Regions from separate parts of the Lysinibacillus sp. NPDC093688 genome, predicted to be linked through region 1. Evidence: riboswitches for the same ligand, from Rfam matches in the RefSeq annotation. Region 1 holds a riboswitch; the other holds the start of a gene.
What was found. A riboswitch is a leader RNA that binds a small molecule or an ion and turns the genes downstream of it on or off. The one in region 1 is predicted to bind FMN.

Region 1 (10,179 bases):
CCTGTGATAACACCTTCGTGACCAACATCCTGTTGGCCTGAGACCCTGGAGCGAGCAACGCGAGTGAAGCGGGTAGAGGAACGAAGGCTAAAAGCATCACGTCCTGTGATAACGCCTTCGTGACCAACATAGTGTTGGCCCGACGCCCCCAGGAAGCTTTGCTCTGTGCGAAAGCGAAGCGTCAGCAAATGTTTTATCTGTGCGAAAGCATAGCGACAGCAACAACAAAGCGCCCAGCCGGAACGGAAATCAACCACACGTTTTGCCGAAGAGTCATACTTTAATTTCATTAACATAATAGTTTATCAACCAAAAATAAAACTTCCTACAATTTTCTGTAGGAAGTTTCGAAATTTACTTTATTGGAATGGTTACTATTGCGGTTGTCTCTAAATGTTTTGAGGAATCGATAGAAATTTGACCGTCGTACTTATTGACTATTTCATTCACAATAAACAAGCCTTGCCCTCTTGTTTTACCATTCTCCGGTTTCTTTGTGGAAAATCCTCGCTTGAATATTTGCCCTGCTTCTACTATATTTGGTCCGGTATTTGTAACCTTAAATTTATATTGCGTGTCATCAGCTTTACAGCAAATTGTTATTTTACGTTGTTCTTCCGGTAATTCATTTGCAGCATCAATCGCATTATCTATTAAATTTGATAAGATTTTGATTAAATCCGTAGTTCTAATTTTATTAAATGCATCCGCAGAGACTGTGAAATCCATATCAATATTATGATTTTGTGCCGTTAGTTTTTTCGTTTGCAATAAAATCGCCAAGCCAGGATGATCAATATTTAATTTAAGAGACTTAATAGCATGAACTTCTTTAGACAGTGAAGATAAATATTGTTTTGCCTGATCAGGTTCGTCTAATTGTAGAAATCCATGCAATACTTGTATATGATTTGTGAAATCATGTCTTAAAGAGGACACGGAAGTGATTAAAGTTTTAATTTCCGCTTGATATGTATTTTCTGTTGCTCCAACTTCTTCTGCCACTTCTTTTTGATACCATCTCTGTAAAAAGAAAACAGAGCCGATCACGATTAAAATGAGTACACCATTAAAAATAAAGATAAAAAGATTGTCTTCGATCACTTTTCCCTTAATGTCATTTAATGTGTCTGCACTAATATCAATGCCTAAGTATGCAATAACCTCCCCTGTTTCATCCTTAATCGGTGCACCAACAGTTAAGTAGGAGCCATAAATAGAATCTAGTATTACATCAGTTGCAAATGTTTCTCCATAATAAGCTTTTTGCAATTGTGTCTCGGGTACTGTACAGTCCATTCCGATATCAAAGCCTTCAACTTCACTTGGTAAACCCATGATCATTGCTTTGGATACCTTTGGATTTTCAATATCTAATGTATAAACAAATAATGCACCTATTTTTACTCTTGCATCGTTTAAGTAGCTTCTTAATTGCCAATAATATTCGTTTTTCTCGGGGTTATCTAAAAATTGTTTGTACGCCTCTACATCAATAGAAGATGCGATAGAAATAGCCGATTCCAGACTTTGGTTCGCTATTGACTCTTCTACTGTCTTTTTCATTTTTATATAGGATGTAAAGATGTTTAAACTTGTAAACAATACTAATAAGAGCGTTGATAATATTAAAATTAGTTTTATTTTTCGTGTTTTCATACAAACTGGTACTTCCTCATCTTAGACATGAATTATGTCTTAATTTAATTGAGCTTGGCTTTCACATTACATAAAAAAATCGTTAGTCGTAGTTGACATCATGTCATATTTTCAACCAAGGAAACAATTTCATATCTTACCTATTATACTACAATATACTTCTTTTTTTACGGTTGTTTTAAAATCTTATTTGCGTAGTGAATCACTCTTCCTGCTGAAAATCATATGCAGAGAAGTAAGAAATTTAGAAGTTTGAAACGACAATGGCTATTTATCCCTTTACATGAATCTTAAACACACTGTTCCAAATACGTTTTCAGGATTCTTCGCTTCTCTAAATAAGAATATTCGTTCTTAGTTTATCATCACAAGCAAGTTTTTCCTATCACCTATCTACATTTATCGCACCCTACTTTTCGTGCTATTTCCTCCCCCTTTTTGAAATTGGAGTCGTCTGTCGGAAAATGATAAAAAGATCAGGCCATTAAAAGACCTGATCTCTTCATTCTAAGTATTTATTTTTTCCTACTCGATGTCTTTGTCTCATCCTGTACATTTAAAAATTTCGGTCGCTTACGATAACCTGAAGGAGATAGGCGAACTAAAGATTTTTTAATGTCTTGCCAATCTAAATCTGCTCCCATATTTAAGTACGGAACGCCTAATACTCGTAAATTTGCAATATAAAGAAGTATGAAAAACACTGAAATAAAGAATCCAAATAACCCCAAAAAGCCAGATGCTAAAACAATGATTATCCTGAGAATACTCATTGCTGAAACCATGGATTGATTGACAAGTGTAAAAGCTGCAATACTTGACGTAGCTATAACGACAATCATGGAAGGACTCGTAACACCCGATTTAATGGCTGCATCTCCAATAATTAATCCCCCGACAACGCTTATGGAACCACTGATAACATTGGGAAGATGTATATTTGCCTCCCGAAATATTTCAAACATAAAAAGCATCAATAGTATTTCAAGGATAGTTGGAAACGGGAGCCCCGTTCTTGATTCAACAACTGTTGCCAATAGGATGGATGGCAATTGCTCTTGATGGTGGGTTGAAAGTGCAAGCCAAAAACCTGGTAAAAGTACACTTATTAAAATAGCCACTATTCGTAGTAAACGCTCCATAGAGCTTACAAGAATCGGATACTCATTATCCTCACCTGATTTAAAAAGTAACATTACATTAGTAGGTGTAATAATGGCATATGATACCCCATCGACTATGATGATAATACGCCCTCTACTTAAGGCTTGTACAGCAAAATCCGGGCGTCCAGTATAATCATGTTTAGGTAGAATTTTATCGCTCTGCTCAATTCTTTCCATCAATATATCCCCACTAAATATAACATCCGCATCAACTCCCTTGAGCTGTAATTTTATTTTCTCAAGCATCGTTTTATTTACGACATCTTCTAAATAAAGTACAGCTACGGTTGTTTTGGATCGTGTGCCAAGCTCATATGTCTCAACACTTAATGAATTAGTCGGTAATCGTTTTCGTATTAAAGCAATATTAATTAATACATCCTCAGTAAAATCATCTCTCGGACCTTTGACAACTAATTCAACAGTTGTTTCTTTAGGCTCTCGATTTGGTTTTTTAGCGATATAACTTGAATACAGCAAATCCATATCTTCGAAATATAGTAAAACATGTCCTTTATAGACTCTTGTGATGGCCTCATCTTTACTTGTTATTCTCTGAAGATGGGGAATGTGTAAATGATTTTGTATATGTTCTGCTAACAATTCATCCGATGTTGCAGTAAATAAGGATTGAACTCGTTGCACAATAACGGTCTGCAGTAACCGCTCATTAATCATCGCTTCACATTTTATCAAATGTACTTTATGTTGCTGAAAGCAATACTCTTGAAATACCACATCAGCAGAGCGTTGAAATAATGACTTCAAAGATTTCAAATTTAACGCTTGTTCCATTGAAGAAATATCCATCATCTCCTACTGAGCCAGCTCCAAATTAGTACATTTATGAAATTAACATAAATACACTTACTGATATTTTCTCCATGCTTTTAAAAAATATTCAGGAATATATGCTGTTTATTATGCTTTGTCAGAATAATTTAGCGGTAAAATTCCAACCTATTATTAGCAAAGATTTATCCAATCATCTTCTTTAAATTTGCCATTTCAATTGCAGACATTGCTGCGTCATAGCCTTTATTTCCTGATTTAGTCCCTGCGCGTTCAATCGCTTGTTCAATATTTTCAGTAGTAACAATGCCAAAAATTACAGGTACATTTGTAGTTAGTGACACATTGGCAATTCCTTTTGCTGATTCATTACATACATAATCATAATGTGTTGTAGAGCCACGAATTACCGTACCTAATCCAATAATTGCATCATATTTCTTTGTTTCTGCTAACTGTTTCGCGATGAATGGAACTTCAAATGCTCCTGGAACCCATGCTACGTCGATAGAATTCTCATCCACTCCATGACGCTTTAAACCATCTAATGCACCGTCTAATAATTTACTTGTAATAAATTCGTTGAAACGACCTACTACTACTGCTATTTTTAAATCCGTACCAATTAATTGTGCTTCAAATGTTTTAACCATTTTAATCTCTCCTCTTTTATGTTGTATAATCACATCACCATAACGTGGGGCTGATTTCCGTTCCGGCTGGGCGCTTTCCTGGGTGCAGTTCACTATCCCCAAGGAGTCGCCCAGCCTCCACTCCAATCAACTTATATACATGGCATACGTTTTAACAAAAATCCTCCACAACTTTAGGTGATAGGTCTTTTTATATAGTCATTGTGTTTTTTTCCATTATTTGTCGATGGCGATATGTTGCCAGTGCTTCTATGGAAATCATTTTTAAACTATGTTGTGCTGCATATTTAACGAGATCATTAAAGCGTAGCATTTCGCCATTGTCGCCCATAATTTCACATATAACTCCTGCAGGAACGCTATTACAAAGCTTTGCCAAATCTATTGTAGCTTCCGTATGTCCTCTACGTTCTAATACACCATTGTCCTTTGCTATTAATGGGAAGACATGACCTGGTCTACGAAAATCTGCAGCTTTCGCTTGTGGCTCTAGCATTTTTTGTATTGTCATTGCCCGTTCAAAGGCGCTAATTCCAGTTGTTGTGTCTATGTGATCTATGCTAACGGTAAATGCGGTTTGATGATTATCTGTATTAATACTAACCATAGGCTTTAATGCTAATTTTTGTGCAAGCTGCTGTGATATCGGCGTACAAATAAGACCCCTTCCATAGGTCGCCATAAAGTTAATCGTTTCAGGCGTCATAAATTCCGCAATCGCTAATAAGTCCCCTTCGTTTTCTCGGTCCTCATCATCAACTACAATAATCATCTTCCCTTGTTTTAAATCCTCAACTGCTTCTTCAATCGAATGTAGCAATATCGCCACCTCCTGTTCAATAATGTTGATTAAAATCCGTTTTCAGTTAAGTAGTCTCTTGTAATGGTCGGCGGTTCCTGTCCACACTTAAGTTGATGCAAAATGTATTTTCCTACTAAATCGGTTTCTATATTGACAAGATCCCCCATCTTCTTCAACCCTAAAATTGTTTCTTTGTATGTGTGGGGTATCAGTGATACTGTGACACTATTTTTCTCGACATGAAAGAGTGTTAAGCTCGTTCCGTCAATTGTGATGGAGCCCTTTGGAATACAGAAGTTCGTTAACTCCTTTGATAGCTCTATATCAATATAAACTGCATTTGCTAACGGCCGCTTTCGTATCACTTTCCCTACTCCGTCTACATGTCCGGATACAAAATGACCACCGAATCGCCCATTCGCTGACATAGCGCGCTCTAAATTTACCGGATCTCCAATTGCAAGCTGCTGTAAATTTGTTGCTCTCACCGTTTCAGGCATTACATCCATCGTAAGCTCTTGTTCATTAAAAGATATCACTGTTAAACAAGCACCATTGACCGCTATACTGTCCCCGAGCTTTACATCCTCTACCATTTTCTTTGAAATAACGGTGATTTTCATACTTTGTCTATCGCTTTGCAAGGTTTTTACGGTGCCAATATCCTCAATAATTCCTGTAAACATTTTTTCACCCGCTTTCATTCATTGGTCCAAGCTTTTCTCTTCCGCTTTCGGAGTCCTATGTACCTCCTCCCTTAATCAAAAATTTCTGTTCAAACAAAAAACCCCTTTGATTAAAGGGGTTTGGGAGTTCATATAAATAAGACGTCAACAAATAAACCTTAAGGATACGAAATTTTTCCATAGGCTATCATCTCATCGTTCTTCTCCCATCCAGACTCTCACTGTCGGTTTTGGATTTGCACCAAATCAGCTTGCGCTCACGGACTTTGAATTACTTCATCACCGCCGATTGGGAATTTCACCCTACCCCGAAGAACTACTGCTATTCAATTCGTTAGCTAAATAAAACAAAAAACTTCCCAACTTAAACGATGGGAAGTAGTTTACATAAAAGCATAATCAAATAAACCTTATAAACTCAAGCGAATTTAAAAAGCTCTTACTTTTACCCTTCTCCCATCCAGACTATAACTGTCGGTTTTGGATTTGCACCAAATCAGCTTGCGCTCACGGACTTTGAATTGCTTCATCACCGCCGATTGGGAATTTCACCCTACCCTGAAGGATATTTTTTATTTAGCTATTTCTTACGATAACACTATTTTATTTTATTATCCAGATAATTCTTAATAAAAATTTTTCCTCTAACTAATGTCGCTTTTGCAAGTCTCAATGTCAGATAAAAACAGCCACCACCTTTGGTCATTATTAAAGACCAAAGGCGTGGCTGTTTAAAAAGACAAATCGATTATGCCTCGGCATAATTGCGTCCGGAATCGACTTTGTTCTTGAACAAAGTTAGAAGTAAAATTTATACAGTCAAACTACCGTCAACAGAGACAACAGCACCAGCCATGAAGCTTGCTTTATCTGAAGCTAAGAATAGGACTGCTTCTGCTACTTCTTCTGGTTCACCATGGCGTCCCATGCGTACACGTGACATTTCTTCTGGTACGTATCCTGTTTTTTCAAGTGTTTCACCAACACTATGGAATAATGGAGTAACAATACCACCTGGACACACAGCATTCACACGAATACCTTTATTTGCATACTCGATTGCTACACCTTTTGTTAAACCGATTACTGCATGTTTACTCGCTGAGTATACAGCAATACTGTGCTCTGGACGAATACCTGCAGATGAAGCAGTATTTATAATCGACCCTTTGCCCTGTTTTTCCATTACTGGAATGACATATTTCATACCTAGGAAAATACCTTTTACATTGATATCCATAAGACGATCGTATTCTTCCAATTCAACCGTTGTAAAAGGTGCAAACTTTTGAATGATGCCAGCGTTATTGAATAATACATCGATACGGCCATATGTGTTTATAGCTTGCTGTACATAATTCTGAACATCCTCTACTTTAGAAACATCCGCTTTAACGAATATCCCTTCACCGCCATTTTGTTGAACTAGTTTAAGAGTCTCTTCTCCAGTTTTCTCGTTAAAATCAACTAACGCGACTTTATAGCCATTTTCAGCAAATTTAATACTAGTTGCTCTACCAATTCCACTACCTGATCCTGTAATAACTGCAATTCGATTTTCATTTGTCATATTAACTTCCTCTTTTCACTTTTTATATTTTTTTACGTAATCATAAATATTTTCTCAATCGGTGGTCCTCTTTGCTTTTCCATGTTTATGATCTTAGTTTAATTTCATTTTCATATGATCTTCGTAATTACCTTTAAAAATACTCATGCCTGTTGGGGAAAGCTCCACCATTTTGTGTGCTAGCTTATTAAGAAAATATCGATCATGTGAAATAAAGAAAAGTGTTCCCTCAAAATTCAAAAGAGCCTGTTCCAATACTTCTTTACTATATAAATCAAGATGATTAGTTGGTTCATCCATAATAAGCACGTTAGCTTTTTGCAATACGAGTTTCGATAATGCTACTCGCGCCCTCTCACCTCCACTGAGGGCAGATATCTTTTTAAACACATCTTCACCAGTAAATAAAAAATTCCCTAAAACAGTACGAACTCTCGCTTCTTCCATGTGCGGGAACATACTCCAAACCTCATGTAAAATAGTGTTATTTGGATGTAAGTTCGACTGCTCTTGATCGTAATAACCTATCGTTATACCGTTACCCCAAGCGATAACACCTGTATCTGGACTAATCTCCTTTAACAGAGTCTTTAATAGCGTTGATTTTCCAACACCATTTGGACCAATTAATGCAACCTTTTCACCACGATGTAGCTGAAAACTAATATTTTTTAATAGCGGTTGTTGTTCGCGTTCTACGGTAAAAGAAATTGATAAGTCTCTTACATTTAACACTTCCTTATGAGAGTTTTTTTCTATTGAAAATGCCATCTGTGTATGTTTTAAATCCTTCAGAGGCTTCTCAATTCGTTCTATTCTCTCAAGCTGTTTTCTTTTGTTTTTTGCACTTTTAGAAGAAGTGGCCATAGTAATATTGCGTTGTATATAGTCTTCCATTTTCGAAATTTCTTGCTGTTGCAAGACATATTTTTTTCAAGCAATTCGCGATTTTTGTCTTTATTTTCTACATACTTAGAGTAATTGCCGACATATTTCCTGACTTCTGTTCGCTCAAGCTCATAGATACCGTTAACAAGTGCATCTAAAAAATATCGATCATGCGAAATAACAAGAATGGAACCTTGATATGAGCTTAAATACGTTTCAAGCCAATTTAAAGTTGTAACATCCAAATGATTCGTCGGTTCATCTAGCATTAATAAATCTGGCTGTTCTAGTAAAATTTTCGCCAGTGCAAGGCGAGTTTTTTGTCCTCCACTTAGCTGATGAATAGGGGTATTTTTAGACATACTTTCAAAGCCCATGCCATTAAGAATAGTGTTAATTTTAGCTTCTATTTCATAGCCACCATGCTGCATAAACCATTCTGATTTTATTGCATATCGATCCATAATTTTTTCAAGTTTTATAGGATTGTCTATGAACAACGGATCGCTCATCTTCTTTTCAAGCTCTCGAAGTTCTTTTTCAGCCTCAAGAAGGTCAGGTAACGCTTCTAACATTTCAGCCCAAATTGTATTGTCTTGCTTCAAGCCACTGTCTTGCCGCAAGTACCCAATTTTAATACCTTTCCCGATGTAAATCTCTCCTTTATCATAGGGAAGGTCTCCAGCAATTACCTTTAATAATGTTGATTTACCAGCCCCATTAACACCAATGAGGCCAATTTTATCTCCACGCTCAATTTTCATTGTTATATTTGAGAGAATTGGATCTCCCAAATAGCTTTTACTAATTCCATTTAATTGAAGTATCATTTATATAATCTCCTTATAGATTTTGACCATCTCTTTTGCAAAGCTAAAGACGCTTAACAAATGAATGGACAGATAAGGTTACTCATCTTTTTTCACTCCTATCAATTATGCCTCGGCATAATTGCGTCCGGAATCGGCTTTGTGCTTGCACAAAGAACTCCTTTCCGATTCCGTGACATCCGCCGGAGGCTTTAACTTCTTTCAGCAGGTGTTTGGACACCTGCTGAAAGAAGTTAAAACACAAAAAAGGCGCCGAAAGAACGGCGCCTTAAAAGTGCGAAAAAACCCTACAGCATAGGAAAGGTTTCTTATATTTCACAATGGAACGTAAAAAAGCGCCGTACAGAACCGGCGCCACAATGCGTAAATATATTTATTCAAGTTCATCAAAAATTATTGACTACAATTGTTAAAATAAGAAGGCAAAAGCTTCCGGAATCTGTTTTCGATATGAAATTTGCTTAAAAAAGGGCAGACTTCTCCCTTTGACAGCAAATCTCCAAGCAATCTGTAAGATTTTACCTCTTTTTCTGTTAAGCCTTTTGCGAATACAGTTTCCATCACTTTTACCTCCTTTCGAATTCAATAGTTCTTACTAATCTATCACAATATTATAAAGAACACAAATTCCTTAATCAAATTTTCATCCATTACCAAGCATAATAAAACTCACATCAATGAATAACACGAGTTTAATAATGCTATAACTAACTTAGGTTGCTAACAGGCATATTAGCCGTATTATTTAATTAAGGAACCTCTTTTCGATAAGCACGTTCTTTATACATGGCACTTTTTAATCTGCTTGACATAAAAAAAATCATAGTAAAATTGTGAGTCATTGTTCGTGTCAACTCCAACAATGAACACAACGTATATGATTAAATTCTATTCCCTCATTGGAGGTTTTTTTATTGCAAAACATCTTGAAAAAAAAATCTTATAACAAAGTTATATTTTATACCTTTATTGCTATTTGCTTTATCGCTTCTGTTTTTTTCGTTTATCACAACGAAGCATTTTATGAGCGTCCAATTGCGGAAGTTATAAAAACCGAATTAACAGAATCAACCCCTGTAATGGATATGTATGAAAATAATGATCATTTATATACTCAGTTTATTACAGCTGTA
Region 2 (10,179 bases), on a different contig from region 1:
AATGACAACACCAGAAACGCCAAAAGGTGAAGTAAGCTTTGTAGAAATCAAGAAGCCACCACTTGAACCGCTTGGTGAAAACAAATATAGAATGAAATTCGCTGGAGCAGAGATGCGTAATTCATCAAACTTTACAATTCGTAAGGATATTACAATACCAATTTTATTTGTCGGCGGTATTATTTTCATGATTGGTGTCGTAATTGGCTCGTATTGGAACCACCGACGTTTATGGTTACAGGTGGAGCCGGATGGTCGAGTGTTGATGGCTGCCCATGTGAATAAAAATATGTTCAGCATGAAAAAGGATTTAGATAAAGTCACTACATTTGCTGGTCTACCGCCATATGAAGATCAGTTAGAACAGTCAGAAGATGTCAAGAAATCCACAACGGAAAAGGAAGGTGACAACACCTTATGAGTTTGATTGACATAAGTGGAAACCTATTATTTGTAGCATTCATTTCCTACCTAGTTGCAACTCTATTGTTTGGTGGTTCGATAAAGCAATCGAATGCAACAGGCAAAAATACCGAAAAATGGGGCAAGGTAGCAATTGTTGTAACAATTATAGGTCTACTTTCGCAGCTTGGTTATTTTGTCACTCGTTGGATTTATGCAGGGCATGCACCTGTTAGTAATATGTTTGAATTTACGACTGCGTTCGGAATGTTCATTGTTGGGGCATTCGTTTTAATTTATTTTATTTATCGTGTGACAGCTCTAGGCTTAGTGGCATTACCTGTGGCGCTATTAATAATTGCCTATGCGGCGATGTTCCCGACCGAGGTTACTCCATTAATGCCGTCTTTACAAAGCTACTGGTTAACGATTCATGTTATTACAGCTGCTTTAGGTCAATCAATTTTAGCAATTAGTGCAGTAGCAGGACTAATTTATTTATTAAAAGTAGTTGATTTAACGAAGCCTTCTAAACAACGTTTCTGGTTAGAAGCGGTAATGTTCTTCCTTGTGGTAGTCGTTGGTTTCGTAGTTGCTACATCAGTATTTAATATGATGGACTACGATTCAACATATTCTTATTTAGATAAAGAAGGAAATGAACGTGAAATTACCTACAACATGCCACCACTATTTGGTATGAATGAATATAAAGTAGTAGAAGAACACGGTATGTCTCCATTAGTAGAAATGCCATCACTCATTAATGCAAAGAAATTAACATCAGTTGTGTGGTCATTATTAGTAGGATCTATTTTATACTTATTAATTCGATTAATTGCACGACGTCGAATTAGTGCGATTTTCCAACCTTTTGTCAAACGAGTAAATTTACAATTAGTTGATGAAATTGGTTATCGTTCAGTAATAATTGGCTTCCCAGTATTTACGTTAGGTGCATTAATCTTTGCAATGATTTGGGCACAACTTTCGTGGAGTCGTTTCTGGGGATGGGATCCGAAGGAAGTGTGGGCACTTATTACGTGGCTATTCTATGCAGCGTTCCTACACTTACGTTTATCAAAAGGCTGGGAAGGTGAAAAATCTGCGTGGTTAGCATTAATTGGTTTTGGAATAATATTATTTAACTTAATTGCTGTTAACTTGATTCTTGCAGGTTTACACTCATACGCTTCATCTTAAACTGATTAACTTCTTTCAGCAAATGTCTTTTGTAGCGAAAGCGTAGCGTCAGCTACAGAAGTCTCCCACCTCTATAGGTGGTGAGATGAATGCGAATTTAAGTTACTTTTCAGTGGGTATCCAAACACCCGCTGAAATAGTGGAACTCAGTCTAAGAACGCCACGTCCTGTGGCAACGACTGAGTGACCAACGTCGTGTTGGCCCAAAGCCTCCGGCGGATGTCACAGAATCGGAAAGGAATTCTTTGTGCAAGCACAAAGCCGATTCCGGACGCAATTATGCCGAGGCATAATTGATTTTGAGCACATATGAGATTTTTTACGTCGCTAGTATTAGAAAGAAGAGCCTTCTTGCTGTGGCAAGAAGGCTTTCTTTTCTTTTCAATAAGTGCTATACGATGTACAATAGAAGGTAGAGAAAGATTAGAAGAGAGGGATCGTGAAAGTGTCAGAAAATATTTCAGTATTAGTAGTAGATGACGAGGACCGTATTCGTCGCTTATTAAAAATGTATTTAGAGCGAGAAGGATACCTTGTTGACGAAGCAGAAAATGGTGAACAAGCGATCGAAAAATCTTTAGAAAAAGAGTATCACTGTATTTTACTTGATATTATGATGCCTGAAAAAGACGGGCTTGAAGTTTGTGCGGAAATCCGTGAACGAGCAGCAACACCAATTATTTTATTAACTGCAAAAGGCGAGGAAGCAAACCGTGTACAAGGCTTTGAGCTTGGAGCAGATGATTATATTGTAAAACCGTTTAGTCCTCGTGAAGTTGTGTTACGTGTGAAGGCTATATTACGTCGTTCACAAGCATTCTCACCTTCAACAAGTGCTTCTTCTTCAAAAGATTTAGTTGTGTTTCAACACTTAATGATTGATCATGATGCACACCGCGTAACAGCAGAGGGAATTGAAGTGAATTTAACACCTAAAGAATATGAACTACTTTATTTTTTAGCAAAATCACCAGACAAAGTATTTGACCGTGAACAATTACTAAAAGAAGTTTGGCATTATGATTTCTTTGGTGACTTACGTACAGTTGACACACATGTAAAACGTTTACGCGAAAAGCTTAACCGTGTCTCTGAAAACGCTGCAAAGATGATTGTTACTGTATGGGGCGTTGGCTACAAATTTGAGGTTGTTAATGAATAGAATATGGAATAGTGTTGTCGGGAAGCTGTGGGTAACCATATTGCTTCTCGTTTCATTTGTATTATTTGTTTTCACGGTTTTAATGCTTGAGTTTCTTCAAAATTACCATATGCAACAAGCAGAAAGCTCCTTGCGTCAAACTGCTGCAACGGTTGCAAGTATAGTAGATGATAATGAAACAGCAGAGTCGACTTCTGAATTATTAAAAGATATTTTACCTGAAAGTACGAATGCACTTATTGCTATAAACCATGATAGAGTCTCTTTTGCAATGCAGGAAGGTGTCAATAAAATAGAAATTCAGGATATGATTTTAGCCAATAAATCGTTCCAAGAAGTTTTTCAATCAGATAAACCGATTATTAAGGAAATGATGATGCCGTCTTCTACAGATGCAGAAAAAATGGAATCGTATGTTGTGCTAGGTTTCCCGCTAAATGTGGAAAATACAGTACACGGAGCGGTCTTTATTTATCAAAGTCCAGATGCATTGCATAAAACATCGAGAGAGACGACGAAAATTGTCTTTTTATCTGCTTTCATTGCCTTTGTGTTGACGACATTTTTTGCGTTTTTCCTTTCGTCACGTATTACGTCACCATTACGTAAAATGCGTGAGTTGGCGTTTGAAATTTCTAAAGGGAATTTTGAAGCGAAGATGCCGACTACACAAAATGATGAAATAGGCCAGCTTGCAGTTGCCTTTAATCAAATGGGTCGTCAATTGAAACACAATCTAGAAGTGATCAATCAAGAAAATGAACAGCTTTCCAATATTTTAACATCGATGACGGATGCAGTTATTACGTTTAATCGTGATCGTACAATATTATTAAGTAATCCGCCAGCGGACCGTTTAATGCAAAAATGGTTCGTCAATAAAGGCTCACAAAGTGCGAAGCCAATTCCGCCAGAGCTTTATCATATGCTTGATCATGTACTGATGTTTGAAGATAAGCTTGAAGAAGAAATTGAAATGGATGGAAATTACTATACGTTTACGATTAGCCCACTTTATAGTGAGGAATCAATCCGTGGAGCGGTTGCAGTTATTCGTGATATGACTGAGCAGCATCGCTTAGAAAAACTGCGTTCAGACTTTATTGCCAATGTGTCTCATGAGCTACGGACGCCGATTTCGATGCTCCAAGGTTATTCGGAGGCATTAATGGATGATGATTTTATTCAAGATCAAGAAGAACGTAATGAGATTACAAAAATTATTTATGATGAATCGAAGCGTATGGGACGCCTCGTAACAGATTTATTAGACCTTGCCCGTATGGAATCAGGGCATATGACGCTTTACAAAGATGAACTTCCGATAAATTCAACATTTGAACGTATTACGCAAAAATTTGCACAGGTTGCAAAAGAGAAACATGTTCGTCTGATATTTGACAGTGAGTTTAATGACGAAGCTATGATTAGTATAGATGAGGATCGGATTGAACAAGTACTAACGAATTTAGTTGATAATGCTCTTCGTCATACTGCTGAAGGATCAGTAACAGTGAAGGTTGAGCAAGAGCCGACCTTTGCCAAAATATCTGTCCAGGATACAGGACATGGTATTCCACAAGAGGACCTGCCATATGTCTTTGAACGTTTCTATAAAGCAGATAAAGCACGTACGCGTTCTAAAGGCGGAACTGGCCTAGGTTTAGCTATTGCTAGAAATATTGTCAAGGCACATTCAGGCAATATTATGGTGGATAGTGTGCTGAAAGAGGGGACTACTTTCACGTTTTATTTACCATTCGATTAAAAGTATCGCTATTAACTGCTTTCAGCAAATGAATGCGGATTTAAGTTACTTTTCAGCTGGTGTCCAAACATCCACTGAAATAGAGGATTTCAGTTTAAGAATGTCACGTCCTGTGGCAAAGCGAAGCGACAGCAACAAGGTTTTAACTGTGCGAAAGCGAAGCGACAGCAACAAGGTTTTAACTGTGCGAAAGCGAAGCGACAGCAACAAGGTTTTAACTGTGCGAAAGCGAAGCGACAGCAACAACAACAAACAACAACACTCGACTGAGTGGCCAACATCGCGTTGGCCCAAAGCCTCTGGCGGATAAAGTGGTGTTAATTGGATGTAACTTCTGTGAACCTTTAGACGACAAATATAAATAGAACGGGGGTGGAGTGCTTTGAATGACTCCGTGTTCCATCGATTATACGATGCATATCATCAAGACGTGTTCCAGTTTCTTATTTATTTAGTAAAAAACCGTATACTTGCTGAGGATTTAGCGCATGAAGTTTATGTTCGCGTATTGCGCTCATATGATAAGTTCGCGGGCAATAGCAGCGAAAAGACATGGCTTTTTGCTATTGCTAAAAATGTCGCTATTGATCATTTTAGAAAGCAGGCTGTACGCCAAAAACATTCACTTGATTTTTTTGATTGGGAAACGGAACAGCTACATTCAACCACACCATTACCCGAAGACGTGCTGCAGGCAAATGATGAATTTATGCAGGTTCAATCAGTGCTTGAACAGTGTACAGGTGACCAAAAAATGGTCATTATTATGCGTTACTTTCAAGATTTATCGATTGCAGAAACAGCACAAATACTAGATTGGACAGAAGCGAAGGTAAAAACTACTCAGCATCGTGCCATTAAATTTTTAAGGCAACAGCTACAACAGGTTAGAGAACAGGAGGCGAAACGGCAATGACACACAATCAATTCGATGATGACCAACTGGAACATATATTGAATAATGCCCCTAAGCTTTCTGACCGCCGTTCGAAAGAAGAAATATTAAATCGATTATTGGCAGATGCTCGCTTGCAGGATCATGTCCATCTTCAAGCTATACAACAACCAATTGATGATGAAATAACATCGCAAGAACAACACAGTATTCATACGCAACAAGAAAGTGCCGAGGAAGCGACAATAAAGAAGGAAGGTCGTAAATGGCCAATCTTTATGAGTGTTGCAGCTGTCTTCGCTTTAACAGTACTTACAGGCTCTATGTTTATGAATAATAATGATGCAAAAATGGACCAGGCTAATGCTCCTGAAACTTCTCAATATTCAACGATGCAGGATAATCGTGCAGAAAAAAGCTCTATCCATGATCGTATAATGGAGTCTAACATAGTAGCAGAACATTCACGGATCATGTCTCTACGATCATCTGTTTATGAAGATGATTTAACTGATGCAGTAGCATTCCATATTGGTTTAGCAAATCGTGATAAGGAAAGCGTACCGATGACGTATATTATTCCAAATGAACGAGTGGCTACTGATTTTGGAAAGAAAGATCCTACAACATTACAAATGTATGAAAAGTATGCGCCGCAAATTGATGAGGAAGCAAATGGTTTTACTAATTACCATCCATATAAAGGAGAATTGAAGGAGAAGGGCGATCAGCTGGTTCATGTATTGCCAAAGGAAAATGAATATGATGTCGCTTCTAAAGATGCTGGAGAATATGTAGGGACTTTACAAGATACATTCTCAGACTCAGAGTATAAAGGTATTGAATTTGAAAAACCTGACGGTACAGGAAACGCGCTTTCCAAAGAAGAAGAGACAAGTAAGCAAATGGCATTAACAAGCTCAAATCATTTTAATTATTATTTATATAAAGATGAAAATGGCGCTGAATATTTATCACCTGATTCTCGTAAAACCTTTTCCACTGTAACAGAAGCTCTTACCGATATGCGAGTTAAAAATGATGATGCATACTTTCCAGTCATACCGGAAAATATAACATACACTGTGAAAGAGGTAGCGGAAGGTGTTATTGTTACATTTGACGAACCGCTCGATTTAACGACAATTGACGTGACTCGTGCTACCCAATTAATTGAAGCAATGATGCTTACTGCTGCAAGCTTTGATCAACAAGTACGGCTAGACAATGTTGTGCAGGAGAGTTGGGAAGGATTTGATTTGAAAAAATTTTTGCCAAAGCCTGTAGGAGCCAATAAACGATATATGCCATAAATAGCATAACAACAAATAAATTTATAAGTGAATTTTTTGGAGCATTCTCGCCGCTGTATGTGCGTGAATGCTCTTGTTAGTTTATCTTACTTTAACGGGCAGTAAGACAACGTTAGGTGGGAGATAAATGGCCGGTAAAAGCTCAATTGGTGAAGATTGCTAATCAAAGAGGATGAAAGAAAACCCTTGCTGATTAAAGTTATACTTTATGAGGCTATTAGCGAGTGTCTGTAAAACATACAAGTTTAATCGGGATTTTTTAAGCAAAGCTATTTACTTTTCCTTCATAATTCATTATAGTAAGGCTAAGAAATAAAAAAATATTGATTCATCTTCGGGGCAGGGTGAAAATCCCGACCGGCGGTAATAGAGTTGTAAATCGCTAATGTCTTTCATTAGCTCGAATGATTTACTAAAAACTCTTCAGCCCGCGACCTGTGCAAATATTTTTTTTGCATGGCTGACTTGGTGCAATTCCAAGGCCGACAGTTAAAGTCTGGATGGGAGAAGATGGAGGTACGATCGTCATTCATTGTTATGAATTTAGCTATATACGAGCGTTTTTTCGTTGTGGATTTACACAGTGGAAGCTCGAAAAATAGTTGATTAGTGGCGTTCTTTAATCATGCCTATTCTCCCTTATGCTCTTTTTGCATAAGGGTTTTTTCATAATAATAATTGTTGAGGTCGTAACCTTTCTTCTTGCGGGATTGAATCAGCAAAGAGGAGAGAGTTTTCTATGAAGAAAAATGTTAAACTTCAATCGTTTATTACGATTGGCATGCTGAGCAGTATTTCGTTTTTGTTAATGCTTTTTAATTTCCCTATTCCGCCATTTCCGGCGTTTTTGGAAGTGGACTTCAGTGATATGCCAGCATTACTTGCAGCAATCACAATGGGACCTGTAGCCGGTATTTTAGTAGAATTCTTTAAAAATGTGTTGGACTGGATTTTCTCAGGCACGCCAACGGGAGTACCGGTAGGACATATCGCGAACTTTGTAACAGGTATTTTATTTATTTTACCAGTTAGCTTTGTTTTTAATCGCGTCAAAACAGTTAAAGGTCTTGTCGGAGGTTTAGCTGCTGGAACAATCGTAATGGCAGTAGGAATGAGCATTCTAAACTATGCAGTATTTTTACCTATGTACACTTACTTTTTAGGTATGGAGCCTGTTGTAGGTGACTCACTATATAAAATGATCATAGCTGGTATCTTGCCGTTTAACATTGTGAAGGGTATTTTAATAACGATCATCATGGCATTACTATTCACAACAATGCGTAAATGGATTCATCATCAGCGTTCTATGTATATAACAAAATAATTTAGATGAGACCTCGAGCTGTTAAAAGCTCGAGGTTTTTTATATAAGATGGATAGAATGATGGGGAAATTGGATATTATTGTGCAAAAGTAACAGATAGAATTAATCTAGTCTAGTTTATTATTTTCATGTAGAATAAGGAAGAGTTTAGAATGTTAGAGGAGTTTGAAGAGATGAGCGAAAAAAAGAGTCAGTGGTCTAGTAAACTAGGCTTTATTTTAGCATCGGCAGGAGCTGCAATCGGGCTAGGGGCAATATGGAAGCTGCCATATGTTACTGGACAAAGTGGTGGGGGAGCTTTCTTCCTAATTTTTGTTCTATTTACATTGTTGATTGGTTTACCGATGTTATTATCAGAATATATTTTAGGTCGTGGTACTCAGTCTGAGGCTGTGACTGCATATAAAAAAATTGCACCGACGAAAACAGGCTGGGCTTGGGTTGGTCGTATGGGTGTGCTCGGCTGTTTTTTATTATTAACTTTTTACAGTGTTGTGGGAGGTTGGATTTTTATTTATAGTGGCCTTGGTGTGACTGGGGCTGTTATCGATCCTGCCAATGACCCTGGTGAACTATTTGGAAAAATTGTAGGGACACCTTGGATTACATTACTAGGTTTAGGATTGTTTACGCTAGTAAATGTTCTAGTCATTTCACTTGGCGTGCAAAATGGTATAGAGAAGGCCAATAAGTGGATGATGCCTCTATTATTTATTATGTTTATTGTGCTTGTTGTGCGGGCTTTAACATTAGATGGAGCAATGGAGGGGGTTAAATTCTTTTTGTTTCCTGACTTTTCCAATATTACTGGTAAGGCTATATTAGAAGCGTTAGGGCAGTCCTTCTTTGGCTTAGCGGTAGGGTTTTCTTGTCTTGTGACGTACAGCTCATATTTAAAGAAGGATGTAAGCTTACCGAATTCTGCGGGCTCTGTTGTTCTTCTCACTGTGCTAGTATCGTTTTTAGCAGGATTAGCCATTTTCCCTGTTGTATTTGCTTTTGATTTAGAACCAGCATCTGGACCAGGCTTATTATTTATGGTTCTGCCAACGGCGTTTAGTCAAATGCCATTTGGTGAAATATTCTTGGCGATGTTTTTATTATTATTTTTATTCGCAACGCTAACTTCTTCCTTTAGTTTATATGAAATTATCGTAGCGGCATTTATTGAGAAAGGGCGTATGTCTCGTTCTGCATTGACAATGCTATTAGGTGTAGTAGTCTTTATTGCGGCTATTCCTGCAGCGCTTTCATCAAGTACATTAGCGGACGTATCAATCTTTGGAAAAACAATTTTTGATGCAACTGACTTTTTAGTGTCTAATTTAATGCTTCCTTTGGGTAATTTATTGATTGCTATCTTTATTGCGTATGTAGTTGATAAAGAATTTGTGAAGAAGGAATTGTTAATAGGAAGTAAAATGGGGCGGGGGTTCTATTCAACATATCGTCTTTTGATGTTAATAGTAGTACCCTCTGTAATTATCGTTGTGTTTGTAAATATGCTATTGCAATACTAAAGGTAGTAGGTTGCGTTCCATTTAAGGAATGCAACCTACTTTTTTAATGGGGGCAACAGGTAAACATCTGATGCTGTCAGGTGTAGCTTTAGAATAAAAATTGATTAAAAAATTCCCGTCAACTTTATTTATCAGCAAATGCAAAAACTCCATTTTGAAAAAAAGATTGATCAAAATGGAGTTAATCTTTCTAACTAAGTATGGGATATTTATAAAAAAGTTTGATCAATTAAATGAGCCTTATTCAACTAAAGCACCCCGTTAGCCATCCATGTCGTGTAAAACTAACACTACACCACAGAAAATGAAAGATGGTTAAGTTCTTTCATGGGAGTTTAATAAGAACAGCGACGCTTCTTCGACAATCGCGCCCGATTGTTGAAGATCGTTATTCCCCGATACCAGCCATAAGAGAATCGCCTATCCCCAGATAACATAAAGGATTGAAATCCATATCTCACCTCAAATGATTAATTGTATTTTTATAGTATTCAGTTCAGTTACGATTAGAAACTATTTGGTTGTCATACAGCCAGGCATGAGGGACAAATCCCGCTTTGTTGGAAGTAACATATACATATATAAAGTA

Region 2: another riboswitch for FMN. It lies ahead of ACQKN2_RS21410 (ECF transporter S component); the one in region 1 lies ahead of ribE (riboflavin synthase).

What each region holds. Positions count from the first base shown of each region.
Region 1 is NZ_JBNNUX010000005.1:162,132-172,310, forward strand. It holds gene ACQKN2_RS06815 (sensor histidine kinase) at 355-1,659, opposite strand; gene ACQKN2_RS06820 (spore germination protein) at 2,175-3,620, opposite strand; gene ribH (6,7-dimethyl-8-ribityllumazine synthase) at 3,803-4,270, opposite strand; gene ribB (3,4-dihydroxy-2-butanone-4-phosphate synthase) at 4,461-5,090, opposite strand; gene ribE (riboflavin synthase) at 5,120-5,758, opposite strand; FMN riboswitch at 5,953-6,078, opposite strand; FMN riboswitch at 6,203-6,328, opposite strand; gene ACQKN2_RS06840 (SDR family NAD(P)-dependent oxidoreductase) at 6,570-7,328, opposite strand; partial or broken gene ACQKN2_RS06845 (ABC-F family ATP-binding cassette domain-containing protein) at 7,422-9,046, opposite strand; gene ACQKN2_RS06850 (YibE/F family protein) at 9,961-10,179, shown strand, end outside.
Region 2 is NZ_JBNNUX010000040.1:1,894-12,072, reverse strand. It holds gene resB (cytochrome c biogenesis protein ResB) at 1-421, shown strand, start outside; gene ccsB (c-type cytochrome biogenesis protein CcsB) at 418-1,605, shown strand; gene ACQKN2_RS21430 (response regulator transcription factor) at 2,051-2,767, shown strand; gene ACQKN2_RS21425 (ATP-binding protein) at 2,760-4,535, shown strand; gene sigX (RNA polymerase sigma factor SigX) at 4,918-5,451, shown strand; gene ACQKN2_RS21415 (RNA polymerase subunit sigma) at 5,448-6,743, shown strand; FMN riboswitch at 7,070-7,259, shown strand; gene ACQKN2_RS21410 (ECF transporter S component) at 7,483-8,070, shown strand; gene ACQKN2_RS21405 (sodium-dependent transporter) at 8,244-9,590, shown strand.